3 regions of the Vibrio neonatus genome follow, and region 2 is predicted to be linked to each of the others. Evidence: riboswitches for the same ligand, from Rfam matches in the RefSeq annotation. Region 2 holds a riboswitch; each other region holds the start of a gene.
What was found. Region 2 has a riboswitch for thiamine pyrophosphate ahead of OCU38_RS12515 (thiamine phosphate synthase). Riboswitches for the same ligand answer to the same signal wherever they lie in the genome.
Positions count from the first base shown of each region.

Region 1: linked by a shared signal. The riboswitch ahead of thiD (bifunctional hydroxymethylpyrimidine kinase/phosphomethylpyrimidine kinase) and the one ahead of OCU38_RS12515 (thiamine phosphate synthase) in region 2 are both predicted to bind thiamine pyrophosphate.
Region 3: linked by a shared signal. The riboswitch ahead of thiC (phosphomethylpyrimidine synthase ThiC) and the one ahead of OCU38_RS12515 (thiamine phosphate synthase) in region 2 are both predicted to bind thiamine pyrophosphate.

Region 1 covers NZ_AP024886.1:835,946-846,176, reverse strand. Annotated here, with positions in the region: gene OCU38_RS16090 (pilus assembly protein) at 1-1,393, opposite strand, end outside; gene OCU38_RS16085 (TadE/TadG family type IV pilus assembly protein) at 1,408-2,025, opposite strand; gene OCU38_RS16080 (TadE/TadG family type IV pilus assembly protein) at 2,029-2,526, opposite strand; TPP riboswitch at 3,043-3,140, shown strand; gene thiD (bifunctional hydroxymethylpyrimidine kinase/phosphomethylpyrimidine kinase) at 3,210-4,031, shown strand; gene OCU38_RS16070 (ABC transporter ATP-binding protein) at 4,039-4,842, shown strand; gene OCU38_RS16065 (ABC transporter permease) at 4,877-5,629, shown strand; gene OCU38_RS16060 (ABC transporter substrate-binding protein) at 5,660-6,613, shown strand; gene OCU38_RS16055 (ABC transporter substrate-binding protein) at 6,648-7,619, shown strand; gene tenA (thiaminase II) at 7,629-8,294, shown strand; gene thiM (hydroxyethylthiazole kinase) at 8,327-9,118, shown strand; gene thiE (thiamine phosphate synthase) at 9,128-9,751, shown strand; gene OCU38_RS16035 (DUF3612 domain-containing protein) at 9,858-10,231, opposite strand, start outside.
Region 2 covers NZ_AP024885.1:2,681,710-2,691,940, reverse strand. Annotated here, with positions in the region: rRNA gene OCU38_RS12545 (23S ribosomal RNA) at 1-2,475, shown strand, start outside; rRNA gene rrf (5S ribosomal RNA) at 2,601-2,716, shown strand; tRNA gene OCU38_RS12535 (tRNA-Asp) at 2,801-2,877, shown strand; tRNA gene OCU38_RS12530 (tRNA-Trp) at 2,936-3,012, shown strand; one part of gene OCU38_RS12525 (IS630 family transposase) at 3,351-3,921, opposite strand; one part of gene OCU38_RS12525 (IS630 family transposase) at 3,920-4,374, opposite strand; gene crcB (fluoride efflux transporter CrcB) at 4,755-5,138, shown strand; TPP riboswitch at 5,179-5,292, shown strand; gene OCU38_RS12515 (thiamine phosphate synthase) at 5,376-6,554, shown strand; gene OCU38_RS12510 (HesA/MoeB/ThiF family protein) at 6,544-7,308, shown strand; gene thiS (sulfur carrier protein ThiS) at 7,301-7,510, shown strand; gene OCU38_RS12500 (thiazole synthase) at 7,513-8,295, shown strand; gene thiH (2-iminoacetate synthase ThiH) at 8,292-9,410, shown strand; gene OCU38_RS12490 (aminopeptidase P family protein) at 9,500-10,231, opposite strand, start outside.
Region 3 covers NZ_AP024885.1:847,739-857,969, reverse strand. Annotated here, with positions in the region: gene OCU38_RS04015 (porin family protein) at 1-256, shown strand, start outside; gene OCU38_RS17065 (pilus assembly FimT family protein) at 416-970, shown strand; gene OCU38_RS04005 (anaerobic C4-dicarboxylate transporter) at 1,225-2,646, shown strand; TPP riboswitch at 2,904-3,002, shown strand; gene thiC (phosphomethylpyrimidine synthase ThiC) at 3,274-5,202, shown strand; gene OCU38_RS03995 (conjugal transfer protein TraF) at 5,285-6,445, opposite strand; gene OCU38_RS03990 (sulfite exporter TauE/SafE family protein) at 6,933-7,670, shown strand; gene OCU38_RS03985 (4Fe-4S dicluster domain-containing protein) at 7,798-8,655, opposite strand; gene OCU38_RS03980 (molybdopterin-dependent oxidoreductase) at 8,658-10,231, opposite strand, start outside.

The DNA of each region.
Region 1 (10,231 bases), on a different replicon from region 2:
AGTCCAATATTTTGTCAAAACACGGCCCAAGATCCCGCTCATCTTCCGCATAACAATACAGACCTTGGGTTTGATCGGCTTGAAAATGCAGTTGCGGGTAGAGTTGTGCATCATAGCCATTAGCACTGCTCATCCGAGTGTCATTTGCCATTCGGTAGAGCATATCTTCGCCGGTGCCGACGTTACTGCCGTTGATGTCCATCGAGTAGGTGAGTGAACTGCCAAGGCCTAAAGTGAAAATATAAATGTCATCGGCTCGCGCGGCATACGCCATTTTTTCCGGTAAATCCCGTGATATACCGCGAATTAAGTTATGGAACTCGGTTTTATGAGAACTGCTGGAGTACGTATTTTCATTGTAAGGTTGGTTGCCCGCTCTAGGGCCGCCTAGGAGAGAGAATGAGGCATAACTGTCATCGGATAAAATATTCACATAACGATAAATTTCTTCAGAGTTGTAGTTACTTGGATATTGGGTGACCCATCTATGTTGGTAATTGCTCCAAATATTGTAACTAATACGAGTGGCCATTTCGCTGGCACTCCATAAGCCTCTTGCCGCTGACCCTGTTGTAGAAATAGAAGCAAAATTATCGACGCCATCTATATCAAAATTGGCGCTAAAGGTATTAGGTGCGCCGTCGGTAAACAGCACGATGACTTTTAAATTGGCAGGCAGCGCCGCCCCGGTGACACTGAATTGACCGTAGCCTTTGTAAAAACCTTCTGCGGTATTGGTGTAGTTATAGTCATAGGTCATGTCGTCGATGGCTTGTTCTACTGCGCTAGCATCGTACTGACGAACGTCGGGATCAAATGGCACTACGGTTTGTGCGCCATAACCATATTTGGTTACGGCAACTCGGTCATAGGCAGGGTTAAAGTGCGATAAGAACTCTTTAGAGCGGGTTTTGACCGTATCAAACACGCCACTTAATGAGCTAGAGTTGTCCACAATCAAAGAGATATCCACGGTGCGACGGGTGGTTTGGGATTCTGCGGTAAGTGTCCAAGTGTCAATACCTACCAGCTTAGCTAAAATTGTGGGCATATCGGCTTGTCCAATGAGATCGATAGTGACTTTTCCCCATTCATCGACGCTAAAATTCCATGATTTTATAAAGGCTGAGGTATCTAAATAACCACTAGGAAAATTGACCTGAAAATAGCGCTGAGCGGCGTTTTTCGCCGCATCTTCACCCAAAGATGACACTCGTGCGGCGGCAATTCCGGCAGCATCAACCGCTGCAAATAATTTAGTTTTTGCAATATAAGCACGGCCAGTGTCTATGGTGAAAGCCGCCAGAATTATCATAAAAGGAAGCGCGATTACCATAAATAACGAGATGGCGCCTTTCTGGTTAGTTGGGGTCTTTATCCAACGCTTATACATTTTGCTTCCTTGCATTATAAGTACGTACGCTCACTGATGATGAAATCATTGCTGAGTAAAAAACTAGAAATAGGGGTATAGCGGTAGTACACCTCGACAATATAGGTGGACTCGCCATCTTGGATGACTGAGGTTTGTGCGTTATCGATGGTGACGGTCGGGAAGTTATCTATTTTTATCTGCGCGTCATTATCGGGCAGGTTACATTCTTTAATATCATCCTCATTGTCGTCATCAATATTGACGTTACTCCACGAGGGGCAGTTGGCCCATATCGCGCTGGTGGCAGAAATGGCCGAATCCATCCACTTTACTTGTCTAGAGATGTAAATAAATTCCCCTTCATCGTTGTCTCGTCTAGACACTTGATTGATGATAATGGTGCCATCGTGAGGCATATCCAGCGGGGTCGCACTGTTGGCGATGATGTCCATTACTGTTTCTACGGTGTAGCTACTGGCGCGCGAGATCAGGCTTGCACCTTCTCGACTCAGGTTAAGCATAATATTCTTGGCTTGTAGAATGAGCGTGAACTCAAAAATAGTCATTAATAACAACAGCAGCACAGGGGTGACTAAGGTCATTTCAACGGCGGCTAATCCAGCTTGCTTTCTAAAGAATCGTGTCTGCATGTTTTATACTTGCTCGTTAAATTCTTCGTTTTTCATCGTGGCACTGACGGTAAATTTATATGTACCATCAGTCAGGATCGGGATAATGAGCGGGCTAAGACTGTGCCACTCACAGTCGAGATGGATAGACACCAATTGTCCTGGAGAGCCAAAACCAGACACACTGTGCCCATCAACGTCTTCAACGCGAATATCTTTGATATCCATCACTTTTTCTAATATGCCAATGGATGAATGCTCAATGACGGTAAGGACAGCGTTTTCTCGCAAAGGATTGTCTTGGTCTGGATCGGAATCTGTTCTACCGGTAATGGCGTAACGAGCCCCTTCACGAACCGCATGTTGCATAGTGAGTTTGACGTAGCCAAATAGAGCAAAATCGACAATGGTAAACAACAGTAGGAAAAATAAGCTAAAAACAACAGAAAACTCGACAAGGGAGATGCCAGCTTGTTTGTTTCTCGGTTTTGTGAGAGAGGGGGAAACCCGTAATAACTTCAAAATGCACCAAACTTCCATGTTGGGACAAAAATACTGCAAATCCTTAATATTTAAGGGGGTAAATTTGTTGTTTTGTTAATATATGTAAGTGTTAATGCTGAAACCGTAACAAATTGTATTTTTTATTGCTAGAGAGCTTCTATTCGTTTGCTGAATATGTGATCAGGCTCACCATGTTGTAGTGAATGTGATATTGAGGCAATTTTTTCCTTAAAATATTAAGCAATTATCTCATGTAAGGAGTAGAAGGTACTGCAAGTGTTGACTTGTCGATGTTGTGCGCACTTGGCAACACGGCGAAAAATACCAACGTTTGCTCCATATACCTAACGTTCACTCATCAATGACAATCATTTTTTATTTGTGTATTGGTTAGTGGTATTTGTGGGTATCTGTTTTATTTCTGTTGAGTTTGAGTATACGAAGGTATGTCCAGATTTAGCATTTACTGTCAAGGCTCTGAATTTCTTCCTTTTCTGGTTCCCTCACCATAGGGACTCTGATAGTATCGCTGCATCGTATTAGTCGGGGAGCCAATAGGCTGAGATCGCAATAGCGAACCCGTTGAACCTGATTCAGTTAGTGCTGACGTAGGGAACTAATCGCCATTCTAGCTATAGATCTCAACTTTTCTAGCGCAGTAGGCATTGGTTTCGTTCGTCTAACGAAAAGGAAATGTCTTCGTGTCTCAAACAAATAAAACACCTATTGTCCTTACTATTGCTGGCTCTGACAGTGGTGGCGGTGCAGGTATTCAAGCCGATATTAAAGCCATCTCTGCCACAGGAAGTTACGCCTGTTCGGTGATTACCGCGTTAACTGCGCAAAACACTCAAGGTGTGAGTGGTATCTTGCCGATTTCTGCCGAGTTTATTGAACAACAGCTGGATGCGGTATTTACCGATTTAGACGTGGTTGCGGTAAAAGTGGGTATGTTAGCTGAAGCGGCGTTGATTGAAGCTGTGGTGAAAAAGCTAAAACAATACCAACCTAAATACTTGGTAGTTGATCCTGTGATGGTAGCGACGAGCGGAGATTTGTTGCTGCAACAATCGGCCATTGCAACTCTAAAGACTAAGTTACTGCCACTTGCTGATGTGATCACGCCTAATTTGCCCGAAGCGGCCACCTTGTTAAATCAAGAGTTACCGACGACTGAATTGCAGATGAAGGCGATGATAGAAGATCTGCGGGCGTTAGATTGCAAAGCGGTGTTGCTAAAAGGCGGTCACTTAGAAAGTGAAGCCACCAGCACTGATTTGCTCATTACTGCAGATAAAGTAGACACTTTTACCGTAGAGCGCATTAATACACAAAACACCCACGGTACGGGCTGCACTTTGTCATCGGCGATCGCTTCGTACTTGGCGCAAACAGGGGACTTACTTGAGTCGGTTTCGTTAGGGAAAGAATATATTTCTAACGCAATTGCGCATGCAGATGAACTTCATATTGGTAAAGGACACGGTCCTGTACATCACTTCTACGCACTAAACACTAAGTAATCGACTCATGCAAAGTCATCCTTCTCAAGATGGTGTTCATCCGGTTGTTGAATCGAACGCACAAGGCATAGTGATTAATAATGGCAGTTTGCAGTTCGCTGATGCCGATGCTCCGTTATTTAGCCAGCTCAATTTGACCTTTCAACAAAGCAGTTGGAGCAGTGTGCTCGGAAAAAGTGGCTGTGGCAAAACCAGTCTGTTGCGCCTTATGGCGGGATTGTTACCTGACAGCGTACATTGGAGCGGTACTATCCACAGCAGTTTTGCCAATCCGTTGTCAGAGTCCATCGCTTATATGGCGCAACAAGACTTATTGATGCCGTGGCTGACGGTGATAGATAACGTCTGCTTTAGTGACCGATTCGCTTCTACAAAACTGACCAAACCACAACAGGCACAACGAAAACAGCAAGCCAGTGCTTTGCTAGATAAATTGGGTTTGTCTGGACAAGAGCAGGTGTACCCAAGGCAACTATCCGGCGGCATGAAGCAGCGCGTGGCCCTTGCGCGCACACTAATGCAAGACAAGCCCATCGTTCTGATGGACGAACCATTTTCGGCGCTAGATGCGGTAACGCGCTATCGCTTGCAAGATCTGGCCTGCGAAATGTTAGCGGGAAAAACCGTGGTGCTTATTACCCACGACCCTCAAGAAGCGCTTCGTTTGAGCGACCGCATTTATCTGATGCAATCCTCTGAAAATGTAGAAACCGTTGCCGTCCCTGTTGGGGATGCTCCTCGTCTTATTAGCGCGGAAATGGCGCAGCTGCAACAAAGCATTATTGAGCAATTAGGAGGCCGAGGTGAGTAAACCTGTCGTGGTTCAGCAAGGCTTAACCAGTCGCGTGAAAGCCAATTCATCTATGGTATTTCGCTTAGTGGTTTCGTGCTTAGTGGTGCTGGGCATTTGGCAAGCCGTGGTAACGTTTTTTGATTTACCTAGCTTTATTTTGCCCGAGCCGGTGGCGGTATTTAACCGCTTAGGCACCCGCAGTGATGTGTTGTGGCAACACACCATTATCACTTCCCAAGAAATCATCTTAGGTTTGATTTTGGGGTTAAGTATGGGGCTGATGTTTGCGTTGCAAATGTTGTTGTTTGAGCCTTTGCGCCGTTGGTTGTTGCCTATTTTGATTGCCTCACAAGCTATTCCTGTATTTGCCATTGCACCCATTTTGATGCTGTGGTTTGGCTATGGCATTGCCTCAAAAGTGGTGATGGCGGCGCTGATTATCTTTTTTCCAGTCACTACCTGTTGTTACGATGGATTGCGTAATACGCCCAAAGGGTACCTTGATTTAAGCAAAACTATGGGCGCCTCTCGCTGGCAACAACTGACTCAAGTAAGACTGCCTGCAGCAATGCCTGCATTAGCGTCCGGCATCCGTGTTGCGGTAGTGGTGGCACCGATAGGCGCAGTGGTGGGTGAATGGGTAGGCTCTAGCGCCGGTTTGGGTTATTTAATGCTGCAAGCCAATGCTCGCATGATGATCGATGAGATGTTTGCCGCGCTATTTATTTTGGCGCTGATCTCCGTCACCTTGTATTTCATCACCGACCGATTACTCAATAAATTTATCCCGTGGCAGTTCGATTAACTGTTGGATTTATGTCATTAAGGAAGAGACATGACCTCGTTTAAAACAAAATTCAGCGCAGTATTAGCAAGCGTTGCGCTTTTATTTAGCAATGCGGTTTTTGCTAAAGAGAAACAACTGACGTTAATGCTGGACTGGTTTGTAAACCCCAATCATGGGCCAATTGTGATTGCCCAGCAAAAGGGTATGTTTGCCAAAGAAGGCTTAAAAGTCACTATTCAAGAGCCAGCCGATCCGAGCGTTCCATCAAAGCTTGTGGCGGCGAACCAAGTGGATCTGGCCATTTCCTATCAACCCTCGTTTTTGATTGATGTAGCATCGGGTTTACCTTTGGTGTGGAGCGGCACGTTACTGGCCACCCCTTTAAATACCTTGACGGTATTAGACAACGGCAAAATTAATACGCTAGCGGATCTAAAAGGAAAAACCGTCGGCGTATCCGTTTCTGGCTCTGACGAAGCCATTATTGGCCGCATGTTAAAAAACGACGGCGTTGATTTCTCAGACATTAAAATTGTGAATGTGGGATGGGCGCTTTCGTCGTCGTTAGCGTCGGGTCGCGTTGATGCTATTTGGGGCGGAATGCGCAACTTTGAATCGCACCAGTTAGAGCTTGAAGGGTATAAATCCAAGAGCTTTTACCCAGAAGAGCACGGCATTCCACCCTACGATGAATTGATGTTTGTCGCCAACGCGAAACACTACGATAAAGACGCTATTGCTCGCTTTAATAAAGCCCTTGAGTTAGCCACTCAATACATTGTCAATCATCCAGAGCAAGCATGGAAAGAGTTTGTGGCCTACAACCCTGACACTCTGGATAACGAATTAAACCATAGAGCTTGGTTAGATACCTTAACCCGCTTTGCACTGCGTCCTTCGGCGATGAATAAACAGCGCTATGACGACTACAGCCACTTTATGCAACAGCTTAATATTATAAAAACGATCCCGGATAGTAATACCTATCTTATTGATTTTTAACCCGTAATAATTATTTCAAGGAAAAGGAACCCTAATGAAACGATCTATCTCGACTTTGCTTGCGTTACTGGCAACTACTTCTGTTTTATTTAGCCCATTATCACTTGCCAGTGATAGCGCAAAAGCCAAAGACAAAGAGCTCACGTTAATGCTGGACTGGTTTGTGAACCCAAATCACGGACCAATTGTTATCGCCCAAGAGCGCGGTTTGTTTAAAGCGCAAGGCTTAAAAGTGAATATTCAAGAGCCCGCTGATCCTAGCGTTCCAGCAAAATTGGTGGCGGCGAACAAAATTGACCTTGCGGTATCTTATCAGCCAACACTGACCATTGATGTCGCGGCAGGACTGCCTTTGATTCGCAGCGGTACTTTGGTTTCAACGCCGCTCAATACCATGATGGTGATCGACAACGGTAAAATTAACTCACTCAAAGATCTGAAAGGCAAAAAAGTGGGTATTGCCATTGCTGGCAACGAAGAGGCAAGCATCGGCACTATGCTGCGCTCTGCAGGTTTGAAATTCTCAGACGTTGAAATTGTAAACGTAGGTTGGGCGCTGTCGTCGTCGGTAGCTTCTGGAAAAGTAGACGCTATTTGGGGCGGATTTAGAAACTTTGAAACCAACCAATTGGCTATTGAAGGCTATAAAGCGAAAGCGTTCTTCCCTGAAGAGCATGGCGTACCGGCTTATGATGAATTGGTTTTCGTCGCCAATGCCAACAGCTATGACGCAGATGCGTTAAAACGTTTTAACCACGCAATCGAACTGGCGACACAATATATTGTTAATCACCCAGAGCAAGCATGGAAAGAGTTTGTTGCGTACAAACCAGATACCTTAAACAACGAGCTTAACCGCCGCGCTTGGGAAGATACTTTAACTCGATTTGCTCTGCGTCCAGCAGCGGTCGATCGCCAGCGTTATGACAACTACGCACAGTTTATGTTTGACAATAAAATTATTGGTAGCGTGCCAAACAGTGCCAACTACCTACCTAGTTTCTAAGGCAGTCCAATGAATACAGAGCAACTAATTCAAGCTTGTCAGCAAGAGTGGCAAGGTTATATTGAGCATGATTTTGTACATCAGCTTGCTGACGGCACTCTTGAGCATGAAGTGTTTTTACACTACTTAAAGCAAGACTTTTTGTTTTTAGTCCAATACTCAAGAGCGTATGCACTCGCCATTTATAAAGCCAAAAATCTGACTCAGATGCGCAGTGCGTTATCCAGTTTGCATGCACTGCTGGATGCCGAGATTGGTCATCATGTGGATTTTTGTGCGAAATGGGGCATCAGTGAGCAAGAAATGGAAGCGGAAACCGAAGATTTCGGTACGGTCGCTTACACTCGCTACGTACTGGATACTGGTAGCGCCGGCGATCTAACGGATTTGTACACAGCGTTAGCGCCTTGTGCCATCGGTTACGGAGTGATTGGCAAGAACTTGATTGGTCGCGAGAGCACCAAACTAGAAGGCAATCCGTATCGCAGTTGGCTGGAAATGTATTCGGACCAAGACTTTCAGCAATCAGTGGTAGAATGCACCGCTAATCTTGATGATCTTATCAAAGATATTGCGCTTGATAGTGCTCGTGGCAAAGAGCTTATAGAGATATTTAGAACTGCCACTCGTATGGAAATTGCGTTTTGGGAGCAAGGTTACAACGTCCTCAAATAGGTTGTAACGCCATTACATAAGGTGATTAAACAATGGATAAAAATCAAATAGCAGCCAGTTTACAAACTCTGCGTGACAGCAAACCGCTAGTGGTAAACATCACCAACTATGTGGTAATGAACAACACCGCAAACGCCTTGTTGTCTATTGGTGCTTCGCCAATTATGGCGCATTCGGCGCAAGAAATGGCCGAAATGATGAGCTTTGCAGGCAGCTTAGTGATCAATATTGGTACGCTAGACAGTGTATGGATCCCACGGATGTTGTTTGCAGTAGAGCAAGCCAATATCAACGGTAAAACGGTCATTCTTGATCCTGTCGGTTGCGGCGCAAGTACGCTTCGCACCGAAGTGTCGCGTCAAATTGCCGAGCAAGCCGACCAATTGATTATCCGTGGTAACGCCTCAGAAATCATTGCTTTGGCCGGTGAACAAGCGCAATCAAAAGGTGTGGATGCACTGGATAGCAGCGACTCTGCGGTCAACGCCGCCAAGTTCTGCGTTGAGCACTATGGCGCAAACGTGGTGATCTCTGGCGCGAGTGATTATGTCGTGACTAAGCAAGCCACTTATAAGCTCGATAATGGTCATCAAATGATGCCTTATGTAACGGGTATGGGCTGTTCGCACACCGCGATCACGGGTGCATTTGCTGCCATTGGCGAAGTGACAGGTGTTGCCGCTACCGCTATTTTAGGGGTGGCAGGTGAAATCGCCGCTGAGAAATCAGCCGGTCCTGGTTCACTGCAAATGAACTTGTTAGATACCTTGTATCAGCTAGACACAGATACGGTTTTGTCTCGTTTAAAACTGCAAATTGTATAAGGACGCAGCATGAACCCTTATGAACTCTACTTTGTGACCGACGATCACCAAGATCTTGACACCCTGTGCACTGTGGTAAAGCAAGCTATTGCCGGTGGCGTCACTATGGTGCAAATTCGTGAAAAACACGGCGATGTGCGTGCGTTTATCGAGCGTGCCCGCGCGGTAAAAGAGGTGATGGCAGGCAGTGGTGTATCGCTTATTATCAATGATCGCGTTGATGTTGCACTAGCGGTTGATGCCTGCGGAGTTCATTTGGGGCAGTCTGATATGCCGGTAGAATATGCCAGACGTTTACTGGGTAAAGACAAGTTGTTGGGCTTATCGGTGGAAAGCGAGCAGCAACTGCTAGAAGCGCAGTCTTTACCTGTTGATTATCTGGGTGTCAGCGCTATTTTTGCCACGCCAACTAAAACCAACACCATTAAACACTGGGGCTTGGCAGGGCTACAAAGCGCGGTTGAAACGTCAACCAAACCGCTGGTGGCTATTGGCGGCATTAATGAGAGCAATATCCAAAGTGTGGCAAAAACAGGTGTTGATGGTGTCGCACTTGTGTCGGCCATTTCGGCGGCTAGCGATCCTACTTTGGCGAGTCAGCAGTTATTGTCAAAGATGCGCTCAGTATCTTAGTCACTATAAAAATGCAGTCTGGCGTAAAATAAGCTATTCACGAAAAATAAAAAAGAGGGTTGCCCAGTTATACTTGGCAACCCTCTTTGTTTTTGTCCGATTGAGTTTATTCTTGTACGACTTTAATCGGTTTTTTTTGACGGCGTTTGCATTGCGGCACTCTAGGGCAGACTGAGCCTCTTGAGCAGATGAGCCTTGCTCTGTTATCTATGCCGCGTTCAATCCAGTTAATATTTAAAATTCTGCCCACAGTGAGTAGCAACTCTTTAATGTCTTTCGGAATTGGCCCAGTGCCGCCGTTATCTATGCAAGATTGCTTAAGCCTTTGCGCAACATCAATAGCGTTAAACCCTTGTGCGGCGATGGCTGGGTTTAAATCAAGGCCGCTGCATAATACATGCGAGTTGCCGGCAAAATCTTTGACCTTAACGGATTCACAGCAATAAATATGCGGCACATCGTTTTGCATCAAAATGGAGA
Region 2 (10,231 bases):
GCTAAATACTACTGACTGACCGATAGTGAACCAGTACCGTGAGGGAAAGGCGAAAAGAACCCCTGTGAGGGGAGTGAAATAGAACCTGAAACCGTGTACGTACAAGCAGTAGGAGCTCTTCGAGAGTGACTGCGTACCTTTTGTATAATGGGTCAGCGACTTAATTTTAGTAGCAAGGTTAACCGAATAGGGGAGCCGTAGGGAAACCGAGTCTTAACTGGGCGTCGAGTTGCTAGAATTAGACCCGAAACCAGGTGATCTAGCCATGGGCAGGTTGAAGGTTGAGTAACATCAACTGGAGGACCGAACCGACTAATGTTGAAAAATTAGCGGATGACTTGTGGCTAGGGGTGAAAGGCCAATCAAACCTGGAGATAGCTGGTTCTCCCCGAAAGCTATTTAGGTAGCGCCTCGGACGAATACCAATGGGGGTAGAGCACTGTTAAGGCTAGGGGGTCATCCCGACTTACCAACCCTTTGCAAACTCCGAATACCATTGAGTACTATCCGGGAGACACACGGCGGGTGCTAACGTCCGTCGTGGAGAGGGAAACAACCCAGACCGCCAGCTAAGGTCCCAAAGTATAGCTAAGTGGGAAACGATGTGGGAAGGCTTAGACAGCCAGGATGTTGGCTTAGAAGCAGCCATCATTTAAAGAAAGCGTAATAGCTCACTGGTCGAGTCGGCCTGCGCGGAAGATGTAACGGGGCTAAGCTATACACCGAAGCTGCGGCTGCATGCAATGCATGCGGGGTAGGGGAGCGTTCTGTAAGCCGTTGAAGGTGGTCTGTAAGGGCTGCTGGAGGTATCAGAAGTGCGAATGCTGACATGAGTAACGATAATGGGGGTGAAAAACCCCCACGCCGGAAGACCAAGGGTTCCTGTCCAACGTTAATCGGGGCAGGGTAAGTCGACCCCTAAGGCGAGGCCGAAAGGCGTAGTCGATGGGAAACGGGTTAATATTCCCGTACTTCTTATAATTGCGATGGGGGGACGGAGAAGGCTAGGTGGGCCTGGCGATGGTTGTCCAGGTTCAAGTATGTAGGCGGAAAGTTTAGGTAAATCCGGACTTTCTTAACGCTGAGATACGATGTCGAGCTGCTACGTGCAGTGAAGTCATTGATGCCATGCTTCCAGGAAAAGCCTCTAAGCTTCAGATTATAAGGAATCGTACTCCAAACCGACACAGGTGGTCGGGTAGAGAATACCAAGGCGCTTGAGAGAACTCGGGTGAAGGAACTAGGCAAAATGGTACCGTAACTTCGGGAGAAGGTACGCTCTTGGCGGTGAAGTCCCTTGCGGATGGAGCTACTAGGAGTCGCAGATACCAGGTGGCTGCAACTGTTTATTAAAAACACAGCACTGTGCAAAATCGTAAGATGACGTATACGGTGTGACGCCTGCCCGGTGCCGGAAGGTTAATTGATGGGGTTAGACTTAGGTCGAAGCTCTTGATCGAAGCCCCGGTAAACGGCGGCCGTAACTATAACGGTCCTAAGGTAGCGAAATTCCTTGTCGGGTAAGTTCCGACCTGCACGAATGGCGTAATGATGGCCACGCTGTCTCCACCCGAGACTCAGTGAAATTGAAATCGCTGTGAAGATGCAGTGTACCCGCGGCTAGACGGAAAGACCCCGTGAACCTTTACTACAGCTTGGCACTGAACATTGACCCTACATGTGTAGGATAGGTGGGAGCCTTTGAAACAAGCACGCCAGTGTTTGTGGAGGCAATCTTGAAATACCACCCTTGTATGCTTGATGTTCTAACGTAGGTCCCTAATCGGGATTGCGGACAGTGCCTGGTGGGTAGTTTGACTGGGGCGGTCTCCTCCCAAAGAGTAACGGAGGAGCACGAAGGTGGGCTAAACACGGTTGGACATCGTGTGGTTAGTGCAATGGCATAAGCCCGCTTGACTGCGAGAATGACAATTCGAGCAGGTGCGAAAGCAGGTCATAGTGATCCGGTGGTTCTGAATGGAAGGGCCATCGCTCAACGGATAAAAGGTACTCCGGGGATAACAGGCTGATACCGCCCAAGAGTTCATATCGACGGCGGTGTTTGGCACCTCGATGTCGGCTCATCACATCCTGGGGCTGAAGTCGGTCCCAAGGGTATGGCTGTTCGCCATTTAAAGTGGTACGCGAGCTGGGTTTAGAACGTCGTGAGACAGTTCGGTCCCTATCTGCCGTGGGCGTTGGAAGATTGAAGGGGGCTGCTCCTAGTACGAGAGGACCGGAGTGGACGAACCTCTGGTGTTCGGGTTGTCATGCCAATGGCATTGCCCGGTAGTTAAGTTCGGAATCGATAAGCGCTGAAAGCATCTAAGCGCGAAGCGAGCCCTGAGATGAGTCTTCCCTGGCACTTTAAGTGTCCTAAAGGGTTGTTCGAGACTAGAACGTTGATAGGCAGGGTGTGTAAGTGCTGTGAGGCATTGAGCTAACCTGTACTAATTGCCCGTGAGGCTTAACCATACAACACCCAAGGGGTTTTGTGGACTCAAAGTAAGAACTTTGAATGTGTGACATAACTTTTAAATAACAGTTTTCCGAATTATTTACCTCTAGCTTTTTAAAAGCTGGAAGTAAAAAAGAATTTGCTTGGCGACCATAGCATTGTGGACCCACCTGATTCCATGCCGAACTCAGAAGTGAAACACAATAGCGCCGATGGTAGTGTGGGGCTTCCCCATGTGAGAGTAGGACATCGCCAGGCTTTAATTAAGTTTTTAGATTTTATATCTAGAGACAAAAACTGGATAAGGCATTTATAAGACCTTGTTTAGTAACAAATTGGTGCGGAGTGGTAGTTCAGTTGGTTAGAATACCGGCCTGTCACGCCGGGGGTCGCGGGTTCGAGTCCCGTCCACTCCGCCACTTATTCTGATAACCTTGCTTTAGCAAGGTTTTTTCAGATTAAGAAACTGAAGAATTTAGGGGTGTAGCTCCAATTGGCAGAGCAGCGGATTCCAAATCCGCGTGTTGGGAGTTCGAATCTCTCCACCCCTGCCATAATTAAGGCCTTAGTCGAGAGACTGAGGCCTTTTTTCGTATCTGCATTTTGTTCACTTCTTTCTGTTGTAGGCACTCTTTCTGCCTATATACGAAAGCGAGGTTTTTTCAGATTGAGAAACTAAAGAATTCTAACGGTGTAGCTCCAATTGGCAGAGCAGCGGATTCCCCTAATCCCTGAAGACGGCGCGTGTTGGGAGTTCGAATCTCTCCACCCCTGCCATAATTAAGGCCTTAGTCGAGAGACTGAGGCCTTTTTTTGTATCTGGATTTTTGTCTCTCTCTTTTGAAGCAGCATGTTCTTTCCATTTATAGGACTGTCATACCAATTCCGTTAATTAACTTATCAAGTTTAACCAATCTCTAAAGCAGAGGGAGATGACTCTGCTTTTATCTTCACAAAACCGATTCCACGCTCTACATATTGTCTCTACAATATCGTCATAATTTTCGAAGCACCTATTTGCTACTTCATTTTGACGCAGCCAACTCCATACCTGTTCTATAGGGTTAAGTTCGGGAGAATAAGGTGGGATATGAATGATGGTAAGGTTCTCAAATTCATCTGCAAGATAGCTCTGGTGCCAACTCGCTTGATCCATGATCACAACAGCATGCTTGCCAGCTGGTGTGGCTTGAGAAATTAATCTGAGTTGCTCTTTCATTGCTTCCATATTGCTCAGGGGAACCACTATCGCTTCAGCTTCTCCTGTCGTGACACATACTGCTCCGAAAAGGTATGCATACTCAAACTGCTGTTGTTGTACTACTCTAGGACGCGTACCTTTCTCTGCCCATATTCGCGTTGTTGTATTGCGTTGACCAAATCTAGCCTCATCTTGAAACCATATTTGAACATCTTTTAAGGCGACATGGCCAGGGATCTTAAGGATCGTTTCGATTGGGAATTTTTTTAAAAGCTTCTTGAGCTTCAACTGACTGCTTAGGATGTTTGGAACGAGTAGTAATCCAACTCAAGCCTATGTCATGTAATAACTGATAGAGCGCCGACTTTTTATATGATGTACTGAAATTGCTTTCTATATAGAGCCCAATGTCTTTTGCTTGAAGGCGACCGCCACTCTCATTTACGGCATATTCGATAACATACTCTTTGAGTTGTGATTTTTGCTCGTCTGTTAGGCGATGAGGTCTACCAGTGTGTGGTTTCTCTTGAAGTCCTTCAAGACCATTGTCGAGATATGCTTTGACCCATTTATTGACGCTTACTCTGCTAACTTTAAGGTACTTAGCTATTTGAGTGCGACTTTTACCGTCAACAAAATGAGAAACGGCTAAATAACGCATTCTAAGTCGAGCGTTGGATGTGGAATTAATCAGACTCGGAAAATCATGCTTCATAAGGACTCCTTTAAGAGTCCATTATTAGATCATAAAATTAACGGAATTGGTATCACTATCTTGCCTCAAATGGAATTTAAGGATGTCTTTCCTTTAGTTACTATATTGATGCCTATTTATCTTTATGCCACTTCAGAGCCTCTTCTAGAGACTCTATATCCGTATTTGATCGTGTGTATGAACAATATTTTTCAAGATGCGAATTTCTCTTTCTTATTACGATTATTGACCTAATTGCTACTATTTTCTGCAATCTAAACTTTTACATTATATCGAGTGCATATGTTTGCTATGCTAATGATCTAGATCACATTAACGTCATATAAAGTGACGCATGTAACTTTTTAAATCTAACTAGTTTTCTTGGGAGATAAGTGGCAATGGGACAGTTTGCAACCCTAGGTTTTATCGCAATAGGTGGCGCTTTTGGTGCTTGTTCACGTTATTTAATATCTGAACTTTGCGTACTTCTTTTAGGCCGAGGTTTTCCTTATGGTACGTTAACCGTAAATATTGTTGGCTCATTTATAATGGGTACGCTTATTGCGTTATTTGAAAACGAAGTGATTGCTGTAGACCCATGGCGTCAAATCGTTGGGCTTGGCTTCCTTGGTGCCTTAACTACCTTCTCAACATTCTCTATGGATAATGTTCTTATGTTCCAACAAGGTGACTATTGGAAAGCGGGTCTAAATATTCTACTCAATGTTGTGTTTAGTATCTCTGCTGCAATGATCGGTTTTCATCTTGTGTTCAAAAACTGAGTAAGTTTGCTTTGTTCTTTTGATAGTTTCTATATAATGAATCTGCTTGTCGGAGTGCTGAAGTGTTAATCACAAGAAGCTGAGACCGTGAATACGGAATCCGTAGAACCTGATACAGGATAATACCTGCGAAGGAAACAAGGTGGTCAATTCTATTTAGGTATTAAGATTTTTAACTTAGTACCACCTGCCATCAATCTATCCGACAAGCTGTGTTTATTACAGAAGGATAGGGCGATGGAATCCCCACTTACTAGCTTTATACAATCCCCCAATGCTACTCCAGCTTTTCACGCAGCGGTTGACTCTGTTATTGAGTGCGCACGTGATGCTGGTTTTACAAACCTAATTACTGAATACAAGCAAGGCGATAACTTTGCTATTAGTCTAGCTGCCCCAGAGCAATCCTATAATTTAGTTGTAGATGACAGTGAATCATCACAACAATCTATTGCCATTTACGATCAAAATAACCAACACATCGCTTCTATCACAACTTTGTTTACACAAGGCAAAGACATTGTCCGCTTAGGCAATGGCACTCAGTTTGAATGGGACTATGTGTTAGCTGAGTACTCGACAACACGCGATAGTTACATTGCTTGGTTACTGGTTTCACTTTCTCTTGGATTTACGATTGAAGATTCTGCGCTAACTTCTCGTAGTGCACAGCATGTTTCATGTGAAACATGGCCATCGGATATCCGCTATTTTCCCCGCTTAAGAAACAATAATCTCGCGACAACAGTTCGTAAACAGACGCGATGCTTTGGTCTATATCCAGTAGTAGACAGCATAGAATTAGTGGAAGAGTTAGCTACTTGTGGTGTGGAAATTTTACAGCTCAGAATAAAAGACAAAGCAGCCAGTGACGTTTCTGATGATGTAAAACGTGCTATTCAAATAGGCAAAGAACGTGGTGTTGATATCGTTATCAATGATTACTGGGGACTTGCTTTAGAGCATGGAGCATCCTGTATTCATCTAGGCCAAGAGGACTTAGCTGAGCTAGAAGATAGCAGTCTATTGGATAGCGATATCGGTTTAGGTATCTCAACTCATGGCTATTTCGAGATTATTAATGCCTTGCAGTACAAACCTTCATACCTTGCATTGGGGCATATATTCCCAACCACCACCAAAGACATGCCTTCATCTCCGCAAGGACTAATCAAACTCAAACTATACCAAGCCCTTATTTCATCTATTGGTAAGCAAAGAGGATCACTCCTACCTAGTGTTGCGATTGGTGGTATTGATTTAGCGCGTGCGCCTAAGGTGATCGATACTGGTGTTTCGAGTGTGGCAGTGGTTAGGGCTGTAACATTAGCGGATGATAAGAAGAAAGCAGTCGATCAATTTCAAGTGTTGTTTAACTCTGAACACTCAGTGGATGGAGTGACCAATGCTCACTGATAAGGAATTTGTACGTTATCAACGGCAAATAATGTTGCCTGAGATCGGAGAGCAAGGACAGCAGTCACTACTAAACGCCAAGGCGCTCATTGTTGGTTGTGGTGGTTTAGGCAGTGCTGTGGCACTGCAACTGGCAGGTGCTGGGGTAGGTAAGCTAGTTCTTTGTGATGATGACAGCGTAGAAATTAGTAACTTGCACCGACAATTAAGCTATCGCGAATCCGACCTTGGTAGCTCAAAAGCTATCTCTCTAGCTAATCAAGTTCGCCAGCTAAATTCCTCAACCAATGTACGCAGTGTTAATCGACGTATGAGCTTAGACTCCTTGCTGTTAGAAGTTAGCATGGCTGATCTGGTTGTTGACTGCAGTGACAACTTTCCTACCCGACAAGATATCAATAAGGCCTGCTTTTCTAATACCACGCCGTTAGTTTCTGGTGCTGCTATAGGTTGGGATGGTCAGCTTGCGTATTTTGATTATCAAGGGGAGAAAGCACCTTGCTATCACTGCCTATATCCATTTACCGAATCTAACCAAGCAACCAAATGTAGTGAATCAGGTGTGATGGGACCAAACGTAAATATGATTGCGAGCTTGCAATCGATGCTTGCGATACGTGCGCTTATTGAACCTGAAACACTGAACGCGGCAGAGTTAATCGTCTTTCAAGGACGCACTATGACTCAACAGAAATTTGAAATTGCTAAAGATGACACCTGTGCCGTCTGCAATAAGGAAGTAATTGATGACTGATATTTCAATAACCATCAACGATAAGTCGATAACACTGGGTGCTGATAGTACCTTAGTCGACGTATTGGAAAACCAAGGATTGCCAACCCAAGGCTGTGCAATTGCTCTAAACAATAAAGTTGTTCCACAATCAAAATGGGACAGCATCAAGCTACAGAAGGGCGACACTCTTTCTGTATTTCGCGCGATAGCTGGAGGCTAATTATGTTGAAAATAGCAGATAAGACATTTAATTCACGACTGTTTACCGGCACGGGTAAGTACGCAAACAACCAATTAATGGCATCATCAATTACAGCTTCTGAATCCGAACTGGTGACTATGGCATTGAAGCGTGTAGACGTGTTCGACAAGCAAGATGATATTCTAGGTTCATTAAACAATATTGGCGTGAATTTATTACCCAATACTTCAGGCGCTAAGAATGCGCAAGATGCGATATTTGCCGCGCATTTAGCAAGAGAAGCCTTGCAAACGAACTGGCTTAAACTAGAGATTCATCCTGACCCTAAGTACTTGATGCCTGATCCAATCGAAACACTAAAAGCGGCAGAGCAGTTGGTGAAAGATGGCTTTGTAGTATTACCTTACTGTCATGCTGACCCTGTGTTATGCAAGCGCCTAGAAGAAGTAGGTTGCGCTGCTGTGATGCCACTTGGTGCTCCTATTGGCACCAATAAAGGATTGGCCTCAATTGATTTCTTAAAGATCATTATCGAACAAGCAAATGTTCCGGTGATTGTTGACGCAGGAATTGGCGCTCCATCTCATGCGGCGCAAGCAATGGAAATGGGCGCAGATGCCGTTTTGGTCAATACCGCGATGGCAACTGCTGGCGATCCGATTGCAATTGGTCGTGCTTTTAAGTTAGCGGTAGAAGCGGGTAGGATTGCTTACGAGTCTGGCTTAGGTGCACAACAAGTTAAAGCAATGGCATCGAGCCCTATGACTGCATTTCTTGATTCCTCATACGAGGCGAAACTATGAGTTTTGTCGACGTATTCAAATCGATAGATTGGAGTGAAAGCTACCTGTCTATTATGTCCAAAACCTCTACTGATGTAGAAAGAGCTTTGGCTAAAACGAAGTTAGATCTTGAAGACTTTAAAGCGCTCATTTCGCCTGCGGCAGAACCATACTTAGAAAACATGGCTCAGCTTTCTTACCAAAAAACGAGACAGCGTTTTGGCTCTACCATTGGTTTATATGTGCCTCTGTATCTTTCAAATCTTTGTTCTAATGATTGTACGTACTGCGGGTTCTCAATGAACAATCGCATTAAGCGTAAAACGCTGACTAAAGAAGAGATTGATTTAGAAGTTAATGTACTAAAAGCAATGAAATTCGACAGCGTACTTTTAGTCACTGGTGAGCATCAGAAAAAAGTCGGTATGGAATATTTCCGCCAAGCCGTGCCTCAGATAAAAGAACAATTTAATTATCTGGCCATGGAAGTGCAGCCTCTTGAACAAGGGCAATATGCTGAACTGAAAGGTCTTGGCTTGGATGCGGTCATGGTTTACCAAGAGACGTACAATCCATCCACGTATGCAGAGCATCACCTAAAAGGCTCAAAGACAGACTTTTACTATCGACTAGAAACTCCTGATAGATTGGCTAAAGCTGGAATAGATAAGATAGGTATTGGTGCATTAATTGGCTTAGATAACTGGCGAGTGGATAGCATGTTTGTTGCTTGTCATCTTGATTATCTAGAGAAGACATATTGGAAAACTCGCTATAGCATTTCACTGCCAAGGCTAAGACCTTGCGAGGGGGGTGTACAACCTAAGTCGATATTGAATGACAAACAGATGGTGCAATTGATTTGTGCTTATCGTCTATTCAACCAACATGTGGATATCTCTTTATCTACTCGTGAATCAGCTTCATTTAGAGACAACATCTTACCGCTAGGTGTTACTACTGTCTCGGCGGCATCTAAGACTCAGCCAGGTGGTTATGCAGTTGATATCGATGATCAAGAACTGGAGCAATTTGAAATATCAGATGAGCGAACAGCGTTAGAAGTTGAATCTGCAATTCGCAGTCGCGGTTTTGAACCGGTATGGAGAGATTGGACGTCGATTTATTCTGGTTAGTGTTTCACGTGAAACAGCAGATAAATAAAATAGCCCCTCAATAATTGGATAACCAACTATTGAGGGGCTTTGCTATTAGAGCTAGAGAGCTAGAGAGCTAGAGTTGCTTGTTGCAACCATTGCTTCACATCGCCATCAACTAGTGGTGATAAGTCATTCCACACTTTTTGATGATACTCATTAAGCCATTCAATCTCATGCGCGGTTAGAAGTGACTGGTCGATATTACGTTTATCGATCGGTGCACGAGTTAGGGATTCAAATCCAAGCACAGAGAAGTCGCCTTGAGTTTCGATTTCCACCACGATCTCTAGGTTTTCAATACGGATACCAAACTCATCAGTTCGGTAATATCCTGGTTCATTTGAAAGAACCATACCAACTTCTAATGGGATGTTATTGTAGTTTTTAGAGATGCCTTGCGGGCCTTCATGCACACTTAAAAAGTGTCCTACACCATGACCAGTACCATGGTCGTAATCAAAACCCTGCGCCCATAAATGTTGACGAGCAAGAATATCCAATTGATGACCACAAGTGCCTTTCGGGAATCGAGCTTCGGCTAAAGCAATGTGACCTTTAAGTACCAAGGTAAATTGTTTCTTCATTTCCGAAGTCGGTTGACCAATTGCAATAGTACGAGTGATGTCTGTGGTGCCGTCTGGGTATTGACCGCCTGAATCCACAAGATACATAGAGTTATCGTACACGACACTTGGAGCCGGTTCGTTGTTGTGGTTGTAGTGGCACATAGCAGCATTATTTGAAGCCGCTGAAATAGTATCAAAGCTAAGATCTGCTAGAGACTCATCTTCACGTCT
Region 3 (10,231 bases), 910 kb from region 2:
CACCGATATTGGCTATAAAATCCATATGAATGGCTTTGCAATTAAGCCCTACGGAATTTTAGGTCTGGCTCGACAATCTGAAACTCGAACGCTAAACGATACGAAATATCGCTTCAATGAAATTAGTTTTGTGACTGGCGCAGGCCTCAGAGCCGATCTCAATCAGCACCTTTACTCGGACTTTCGATTTGATTTCTCGCGCTACAATGATAGCGAGTATTACACTGTCTCTTGGACACTTGGTTACCAGTTTTAATCGCCCCTCTCGCACCATTATCCAACACAATGCTACGACCAAAGCCACTGCTTATGCAGTGGCTTTACTATTTTTCCCACACTGAAAATTTGAGTCACAATAAGATGTATTGATATGTTAATATGCGCGTAGATTGGTAACAAATCCTAAGGATGGGAAGTGCGAAATCAACAGCAAGGATTTACCTTAATAGAGTTAATAGTGGCACTTGTCATTGTCGCAACACTGGCGGTAGTGGCTGCTCCGCGCTTTCTCAACTTCTCAAATAATGCTTTTGAAGCCAGCATTAAAGGAGTCGAAGGCGCTCTAAAATCCTCACTCTCTTTCGCCGATGCAAAAATTGCCATCGACAACGCAAACACCTCCATTGACTACCAAGGGCAAACCATTTCACTCACCGGTGGAATGCCTGCCGCCAGCGCAGGAACACTTCGCGCACTGCTTGATATAGAAGTTCCCACCTCATGGACTCGCAATTGGCAAACCGTTCCTTGTGGTGAACCTGAATTTTGTATTTTAGGAAATATGTTTCCCGGCAAGAATGGCTATGTTGCGGTGCCAAATTATCCCCTGACGCAAAATGGCGGACAAGATCGGGCCTCTTATATTTGGCCAAGAGGCTATGTACTGAAATCCAATGGTTGCTATGCGTTTTATATTAATGAAGCAACCAAAGGTGTTTATTATTCTGGTTCCATTGTCGAAGGTTGTTAAGCCTAGAGATTTAGCCACTCAACGTCGGTAAATATTAATAGATCACGTCATCAACCCAAACAAGATGACAGCTGATTAAAACCACGCAAAAAAACCACAAAACAATCACATACAACCTACCAAAATGCAACAAGGTGACTAGCTTCCAATATTTGAAAACCCATTTCAATATGCAATATTTTTCCTATTCAGATCATAAAATGTACATAGCAATAAACGTACTATAAATGCAGTCGTTAGCATAAGGAGTGGTTATGTTTTATGTGCACATGTTGTTACTTTTAGCCGTTATATTTGTTGGCATCCGCTATGGCGGTATTGCGTTTGGCTTGCTTGGCGGATTGGGCGTTTCTGTTCTCAGTTTTGTATTTGGTATTGCGCCGGGTCAACCGCCTATCGGAGTCATGCTGATCATCCTTGCTGTGGTTGCCGCATCCGCCACACTTGAAGCCACTGGCGGCCTCAAATTATTGGTTAAATATGCTGAGATACTGCTAAGGAAACACCCTTCAAAAGTAGTCTTTTTAGGGCCGTTATGTACCTATTTCTTAACGGTATTGGTCGGCACAGGTCACTCCGTCTACCCTCTATTACCTGTAATATACGATGTTAGTATAAAGCGTGGTATTCGCCCCGAAAGACCGATGGCTATCTCAACCGTCGCCTCTCAAATGGGCATTACTGCTAGCCCTATTGCGGCGGCGGCAGCGGTAGTTATGGCAACTGCGGCAAGTAATAATCTGGATATTACCTTAGGTCAGGTATTGCTAGTCACTATTCCTGCAACGCTTACAGGCGTGCTTTTAGCCGCCACTTGGAGCCTTAAACGCGGTAAAGATCTTAGCGAAGACCCTGAGTTTTTAGAGCGTTGTAAAGATCCTCAATTTAAAGCGCAACTTATCGATACCAGTGAAACAAGCACCCACACCAATGGGGCACAAGAAGACAAACAAGCAAAACGAGGCTTAACCGTATTCTTGCTTGGTATCCTCACTGTAATTTGTATTGCGATGTTTGGTAAAGATATTGGCTTGCTACCAAAAGGAGTCAGCACCTCGACTGCGCTCCAATTTTTGATGTTGTCAGTAGGTGCTATCATTTTGCTTACGACCAATGTTGACCCGAAAAAAATCGTAAAAACTAACGTCTTTATCGCAGGAATGAGTGCGGTCATCATCATCTTTGGTATTGCCTGGATGAGTGACACCATCATTGCGCACAATAAACCATATATCATTGGTTTGGTTGAAGATATCGTGCAAACACATCCGTGGACCTTTGCCATTGCGATGTATGCATCATCTGTGTTTTTGAAGAGTCAAGCGGCCGTGCTCACCATCATGTTGCCGCTTGGCTTTGCGTTAGGGATCCCAGCCGAAGTGCTTATTGGCGTGCTACCCGCTTGTTACGCTTACTACTTTTTCCCATTTTACCCATCCGATCTAGCCGCCATCACCTTTGACCGTTCAGGAACAACTCGGATAGGTAAATATATTCTCAACCATAGTTTCTTAATTCCAGGCTTCATTGGTGTGATTAGTGCAACCGCTATTGGCTATGCATTATCCATCGGCATTTTGCCTCTTTGGTTGTGGGCGATAGTGGTTGGCGGACTTGCTTTTGCGGTAAACGGTTATATGAATCGTCTTAGCTCAAAAACATTGGAGCTAGCGTAATAGCGATGCTTTAAAAAACGAACTTAACTAGTGCGAGACACAGCAAAACGGATACCCCGTAAGAAGAAAACCCGAGAGCTAACTAGGTTCTCGGGTTTTTTATGCACCATTAGGGTACTGAGTGATTTCTCGTTTTCTTTACAAGAGTTTATCTGCGTCTTCCTATTCTAATTGACTCTCTCCTCGTGCAATTTATATGCACTTAATTTCCTTTAATGGTGCATCTTTCATTCACTCAATAAGACTCGTATACTACAAATCACTTGTCGGAGTGCCATAAGGCTGAGACCGTTAACTCGGGATCCGTTGAACCTGATCAGGCTAATACCTGCGAAGGGAACAAGAGTAGAGATTTTATCAACCCAGATCTCTATCCCCAGATCACAACTTTATCTAAGCTGTGTTCTTTCTTGTTGCGTCAAATCCGCCAAGCATTTTATACCAATCACTATGATTAAATGATCAGAAATAGCATAGAGTAAACGCTTGATAGTAACGCTAGATTTTAGAGTAACTCGTTGTTTTAAAATCAAAATTCACAGTGTCACTGTCATGAGTTTTGACCCGCTAGACTGATTAATTAACGACTGCAATTGGTGTTATTACCTTTAATTATTGGAAAATGCTATGTCGAACCGTAAACAATCTAGGCTAGAAGCGAAACGATTTATTGATTCACTGTCTGTACAGCCCTACCCCAATTCAAATAAACGCTACATTCAAGGTTCACACGCGGCGATACAAGTGCCAGTGCGTGAAATTTCCCTAGCCGATAGTTTGGTAGGCGGAAGTAAAGAATCCCCTATCTATCAAACCAACGAGCCTATTCACGTTTATGATACCTCGGGGGTGTACACCGACCCTGAGCACACTATTGATTTATATAACGGCTTGCCAAAACTGAGAGAGCAATGGATAACCCAGCGTCAAGATACCGAATATCTTGATGGTGTAAGCTCCAGCTACACCAAAACTCGTTTAGAAGATGACACCTTAGATGAGCTTCGCTATGGAAACCTTCCTAAAGTCCGCCAAGCAAAAGCGGGCAATTGCGTCACCCAACTGCACTACGCTCGTCAAGGCATTATCACACCAGAAATGGAGTATATTGCGATTCGTGAAAATATGGGGCGTCAAAAATTTGCTGACGAGCAGCTAAATCATCAACATGCAGGGCAACATTTTGGGGCAAACTTGCCTAAAGAGATCACCCCCGAGTTTGTGCGCCGAGAAGTAGCAGAAGGACGCGCCATTATTCCGTCCAACATCAACCACCCAGAAGCAGAGCCTATGATCATTGGTCGTAACTTCTTGGTTAAGGTGAACGCCAATATCGGTAACTCTTCGGTAAGTTCATCTATCGAGGAAGAAGTTGAAAAGCTGGTGTGGTCTACCCGCTGGGGCGCAGATACGGTGATGGATTTGTCTACAGGCCGAAATATTCATGAAACGCGCGAATGGATTTTGCGTAATAGCCCAGTGCCGATAGGTACCGTTCCTATGTATCAAGCGTTGGAAAAAGTAAACGGCGTCGCCGAAAACCTCAACTGGGAAGTGATGCGTGATACTTTGATTGAGCAGGCAGAACAAGGCGTTGATTACTTTACGATTCATGCCGGTTTGTTGCTGCGCCACGTGCCAATGACCGCCAAACGTGTCACGGGCATTGTTTCGCGCGGCGGTTCTATTATTGCTAAGTGGTGTCTGGCCCATCATCAAGAAAGCTTCTTATATACTCATTTTCGTGAAATCTGTGAAATCTGTGCCAAATACGATGTTAGCTTATCTCTAGGAGACGGACTTCGCCCAGGTTCAATCGCCGATGCCAATGATGAAGCGCAATTTGCCGAACTGCGCACACTAGGCGAGCTCACCAAAGTAGCGTGGGAATATGACGTGCAGGTGATCATCGAAGGCCCGGGGCATATCCCGATGCATATGATCAAAGAAAACATGCAAGAGCAATTAGAGCATTGCCATGAAGCGCCATTTTATACGCTTGGCCCTTTAACCACCGATATTGCACCGGGTTATGACCACATTACGTCGGGCATTGGAGCGGCATTAATTGGTTGGTATGGCTGTGCAATGCTTTGCTATGTCACGCCCAAAGAGCATTTAGGCTTACCGAATAAAGAAGACGTAAAAACGGGGCTTATTACCTACAAATTAGCCGCGCACGCAGCCGACCTTGCCAAAGGTCATCCAGGCGCGCAAATTCGTGATAATGCCTTATCAAAAGCACGCTTTGAGTTCCGTTGGGAAGACCAATTTAATCTTTCATTAGATCCTGAAACAGCTCGCTCTTTTCACGATGAAACGCTTCCACAAGAATCTGGAAAAGTCGCTCATTTCTGCTCAATGTGCGGCCCTAAATTCTGCTCAATGAAGATTTCACAAGAAGTGCGTGAATATGCTAAAGACTTCAAACAAGTTGCCCTAGATTCCGCTCTAGAAATCAAAATGCTCGACAACCCGCTCGAAGGAATGCGCCAAAAATCCCAAGAGTTCCTAGACTCCGGCTCCGAACTCTACCACCCTGGGGTCAGGTCTTGAAATTTGCAGCCAAAAGCTAATTTAAATTAAACACCCATAATTCATCCCCAGTGACAAATCATCACTGGGGATCCGTCTTTTATTACAACGTTAACGACAAGTTCAGACCAATACCCGCCTGAGTTTCATCCGCATAAGAGCCTGCAATATCAATATGCACAACATCAAACGGACTTAGACCAATACCAGCGGTAATGCTGTCTTTAAAGTTTCCTTCTAAATCATGCTCATAACCTACGCGAAGCTGAGCCCAGTTAAATAGGTTCCCTTCTACGCCAGCGCGTATAAACTGAGTATCATCGGTGGTAATGTGTTTAAACCTTGTTTGCTTATTCAAATCACCATCAACCGCAACCGTGAAATACTCAAGTTGGTAAGCCACACCCATCGCAATGTTTGGGTCAACTTGATAGGTGTGTGAAGTGCCCGATATTGGCGCAGTTTCAATCTCATTGCTGATCAGGTTCTTAGCACTAAGACCGACAGACAACGCATGCCACTGATATAAAAAGCCAACATCTAAATTAAACACGTTCTCAGTGTTCTTTGAGTCATCGTAATCACTCAATTCAAAATCATCTAAGCTGCTTTTTGAATAGTAGCTATGTAGCTGCTGAAACTTTGGTGAGAAACCAACCGACACGCGATGCTCGTCAAACGAGAATTGTTTTGCCAGCGTCACGCCAATATCCATAACGCCCACGCCAATTACTGATGCTTCGGCGCTACGGTATGCTTGCTCGATGGTAGCCCAATCTGAGCTATTAATTGGTTCTGCATCCACCATAGAAACCACGTTCACGTAGTTTTGACTAAACAGAGCCACAGATACCGTCTCAAAAGGAATCGCCACCGCAATCCCAACACTTGCTTCTGCAAACACTGGCGCATTCTCAGCAACAGCATTAAAAGTATCGGCGAACTTGTCGATATCCTCTTGGTTACTGTTTTCGTTAAGGTTATCTACGTTATCTTGCAAGTCGTTGATATCAGATAAAGTGTCATCTTGATCCAAGGCTCTCACGCCAATAGAAGGAAGCAAAATACCAAAGCTATCGCTTTCTTTACTATTTGCCAGCAAAGCTGGGTTAATAAAACTCGCCGATAAATAGTTGCCAGAGGCCACTCCTGTGCCACCCATAGCGGTTGTACGTCCATCTGCATAATAATTGCTGGCATGCGCTAGGTTAGAAATGGCAAAAAGCGCACCGATCCCTACGCCAACTTTAGTTATGTATTTCATTGATATCCCTATAATTTTAATTGTGATTTAAATTCTTTGTCTGTCATTCAAAATACTATTGTTTCAGCACCCAATGCTAATTGATTCATATGATGAATATCAAAGTTGTGATGAATCTATCAGCGATGCAACAAAAAACGATTGCACCCATATGAAAGTTTTCTTTCATTCAAACTCATCGAATGCCCAGTAGATCAAGCATTGAGGCATGTCGAGGACTTAAATCAGCTGCAAATTTCAAGACCTGACCCCGCACTTTCCCGCTGGTGAAACGGCGGTTTTCGTGTGTGAAAGGATGTTTTTGGTTTTTATGACTTGGGTTCGCTTTATATTTTTTAGGTTCTATTAATATAAGATCTGGTTAATTAAATTTCCCTTCTATATAAATTCAAAGTTCTTCATCAACGTCGTGATGCATATATTAAATAGATTGTTATGACGTCTTTGATTAGCTCATTTATTCTCTGCTTATTATTGAGATATTATTATGATTGACGACTACTACTTTTATTTGACTGCTATTCCCGCAGTTCTGGTCTACGGCATTGGCAAAGGAGGATTTGGTGGCGGATTAGGGGTGATTGCTGTGCCTCTTATCGCTCTGACTATTCCTCCCTTTCAGGCGGCTTCCATTTTGTTGCCTATTTTGTGTGTCATGGATATCTTTGCCGTAAAACATCATCACAGAAACTGTGACTACAAAGAGCTGAAGATGATTTTCCCGTATGCATTTATTGGCATTTTGATTGGCTCGGTGATCATGGGAGTGGTATCGGACAAAGTGGTAGAAATCAGTATTGGCGCGGTGTCACTGCTATTTTGCGTGCAATATTACTTAGTGGGTCCAGCCAAAAGTTCGGGCAAAATCTCTTGCGGTATCTGGAGTACCTTATCAGGAATTTCTAGCACTATGATTCATGCAGGTGGCGGGCCAATTAGCATTTATTTGCTACCTAAAAACCTTAATAAGATGGTTTTAGTGGGCACTATGGCGGTGTTATTTGCCATTATGAATCTGATTAAGCTGATTCCTTACGCTTACTTTGGTCAATTTGACTCACAAAATCTGCTGACTTCACTGGTGCTTCTTCCTCTTGCGCCAATCGGTGTGAAACTTGGAGTATATTTATTAAATATTGCTTCACAGCAACAAGTGTATCGTATTTGTTATTTCCTGCTGCTACTTTCTGGCGCTAAATTATTACATTCTGGCTTAATGGGATAAGCCTGTTTTTTAATATTTAAGTACAGACTGTAATCACTTAGTAATTAAATACTCTTCCAAAGAAAAACCCCAAAGGCTAATTTAGCATTTGGGGTTTTATTTATTGGTTCACTGTCTATCTATATTGTTACTCTAAGACAAGAACACCTAAGTTAATACTGTCTTCGAGCACCAGTGACGTTTCATACTGGCCTTTCGGATGAGAGACCTTAATTGTGTACGGTTCAGGGCTTTCAGTTAAGTCATCAAACTTAAAGTCACCGAAGTAATCGGTATTGAGATCGGCAATCTTGTTACCGTTTTGGCTTAGACTCACAATCGCAGACTCTACACAATCAGACACTCCATCAACGGTCATAATGACCGAACCTGCGATGTGCTGCTTATTAAAGCGATGTAGGTTTTTATACCAAATTCGAGGACGCGTGCCGTGCTCTGGATGAAGCACTTGCAAGTTATCACGCTTGGCGGTTTCTTCCATTTCTTGGTCACTGGTTTTCACTGACTGCAATGCGCCTGTTGCACAAGACTGCACGCAACGTGGCTCTTTCCAGCCGTTATCTAGCAAGTGTGCATCAAAGAACCATTTTTGCGGTAGCGACAACTCTTCGTTCCACCAAATGTGCCCGTAAGGACAGGTTTTCACTAAGCGCTCTTGCCCTTTCGCTTTAATAGGATCGATGATCACAATCCCGTCATCACGTTGATAAATCTCACCATTTTTCGCAGCTTTCACACATGGCGCATCTTTACACTGGTTACACATTGTCGGTAGGTAAGCAACATCAACTAATGAACCGCTACCTCTTTCTCTGCGTTTAATATCAATCCAGCGATGTCCGTGACGAGGCTGCTCTTCAGTGTAACCAGGGAAACTGTTGCCGCAATATTCATCTTTGTCGGCCATGAAACAGTTGTTACAGTTTTCGCAGCGCTCTACGTCTACGATCAGGTTCCAAGTTTGGATTACTTGTTGATTTTCCATAATTACTCTCCCTCCCATACACGGATATTCACTAAGCAAGAGTTACATGCAGTTGAGTGTGACTTTTTAATAATTGGACGGCTTGGGGTTAATGTATTTACCGAGCCGCCACGATCTGGTGAGCGTCCTGGTTCGCCAATTGGCTCATAGAGCGCCGAAGACTCATAAGAGTGCACCGTGCCCGCAGGTACGCGACTGGTAATATGAGCGGCACATAACACAGAACCACGATCATTAAATACTTCAACGATTTGGTTATGCTTAATACCACGGCTCTTCGCATCAGCGTCATTGAGACGAATGATCCAATAGAAGTACCCATCAATCTCAACGCGGTGATCATGGATATCATTGATATAAGAATCCTTGCCATCCATCATGGTATGGAAGCTGTATCGGCTATGTGGAGAAATCATCTGCAATGGATATTTCTCGTACAACTCACCCGAGTGTGGCCCTTCCCAAGACGGAATATACTTGGTCATGATTGGACGCTCAGGATCATCCGGAGCAAAGCGTTTTAAGCTGTTACAGACAAATTCAATCTTGCCACTTTGCGTTTGTAGCCCCTCTTTAAAGCCTTCTTTATATTCAGAAGGAAGCGGGTTCATCTCTGGCACATCTTTCTTACGCCCTTCGTAATACCAACGCCATGACACAGGGTCTCGGTGCTCTTCTTTCGGTGGAGGAACCACGTAGTAACCGCGTTTTAAGAATTGCTTCCAAGAGATCTTGCTTGGTAAATCCGTACCATTAAATAGACGGCGTACCCACTCAAGCTCTGAAGTACCTTCACTGTAGTAAGCCCCTAGGCCTAGCTTAGAAGCAATCATGCGGAAGATTTCGTAGTCAGATTTAGACTCACCTAACGGCTCAATACACTTATGCTGAATAGTCACAACGCGGTGGTTTACCTGCGTATAACAGTGATGGATATAACCGCCACAGTTTGCAAACTCACCAATATCCCAACGCTCAAAGTTAGTACAAGCCGGCAGAATCACGTCCGCAAATTTCGCTTCACCTTCTAACCAAATAGATTGGTTGACGACCGTTTCTAGATTCGGGCTACGATACATGTGCGCGTAGCGGTTTGAATCGTTCATGGTGCCAAAGTGAGAGCCACCGTATTTGTAGTACATCTTAATCGGAGCATGCCCTGGAGCTGGGTATTTAAACTCAAAGAACTGCCCTTCAATCGACTTAGTATCCGTTGGATAACCTGTTGTTTTACCCTCTAAGATCGCCTCTGGGATCTTCAGTCTTGGCACCACTTGTTTAACCGTATTCATGGTCATCACTTGTGGCATACGCTGATACATGTTCACGCCAACGCCTGTGCCTTCATAGTCACCGGACAAACCGCCTTCTGAGTAACCAGGGAAGAAGAAGCGCGTATCCACTGGCGTACCTTGTTGCAAACAACCCATGTTTACACCCGGCTTACCAATGCCTTGCATCGCCATCAAGCACACCATAGAACGTGCCCACTCAGCGCCCGTTGCACTGCGACATGCAGAGCCAAAGCCTTGAATACCACCAGCAGCTAGATAAACGCGTTTTGAACCCCATTTTC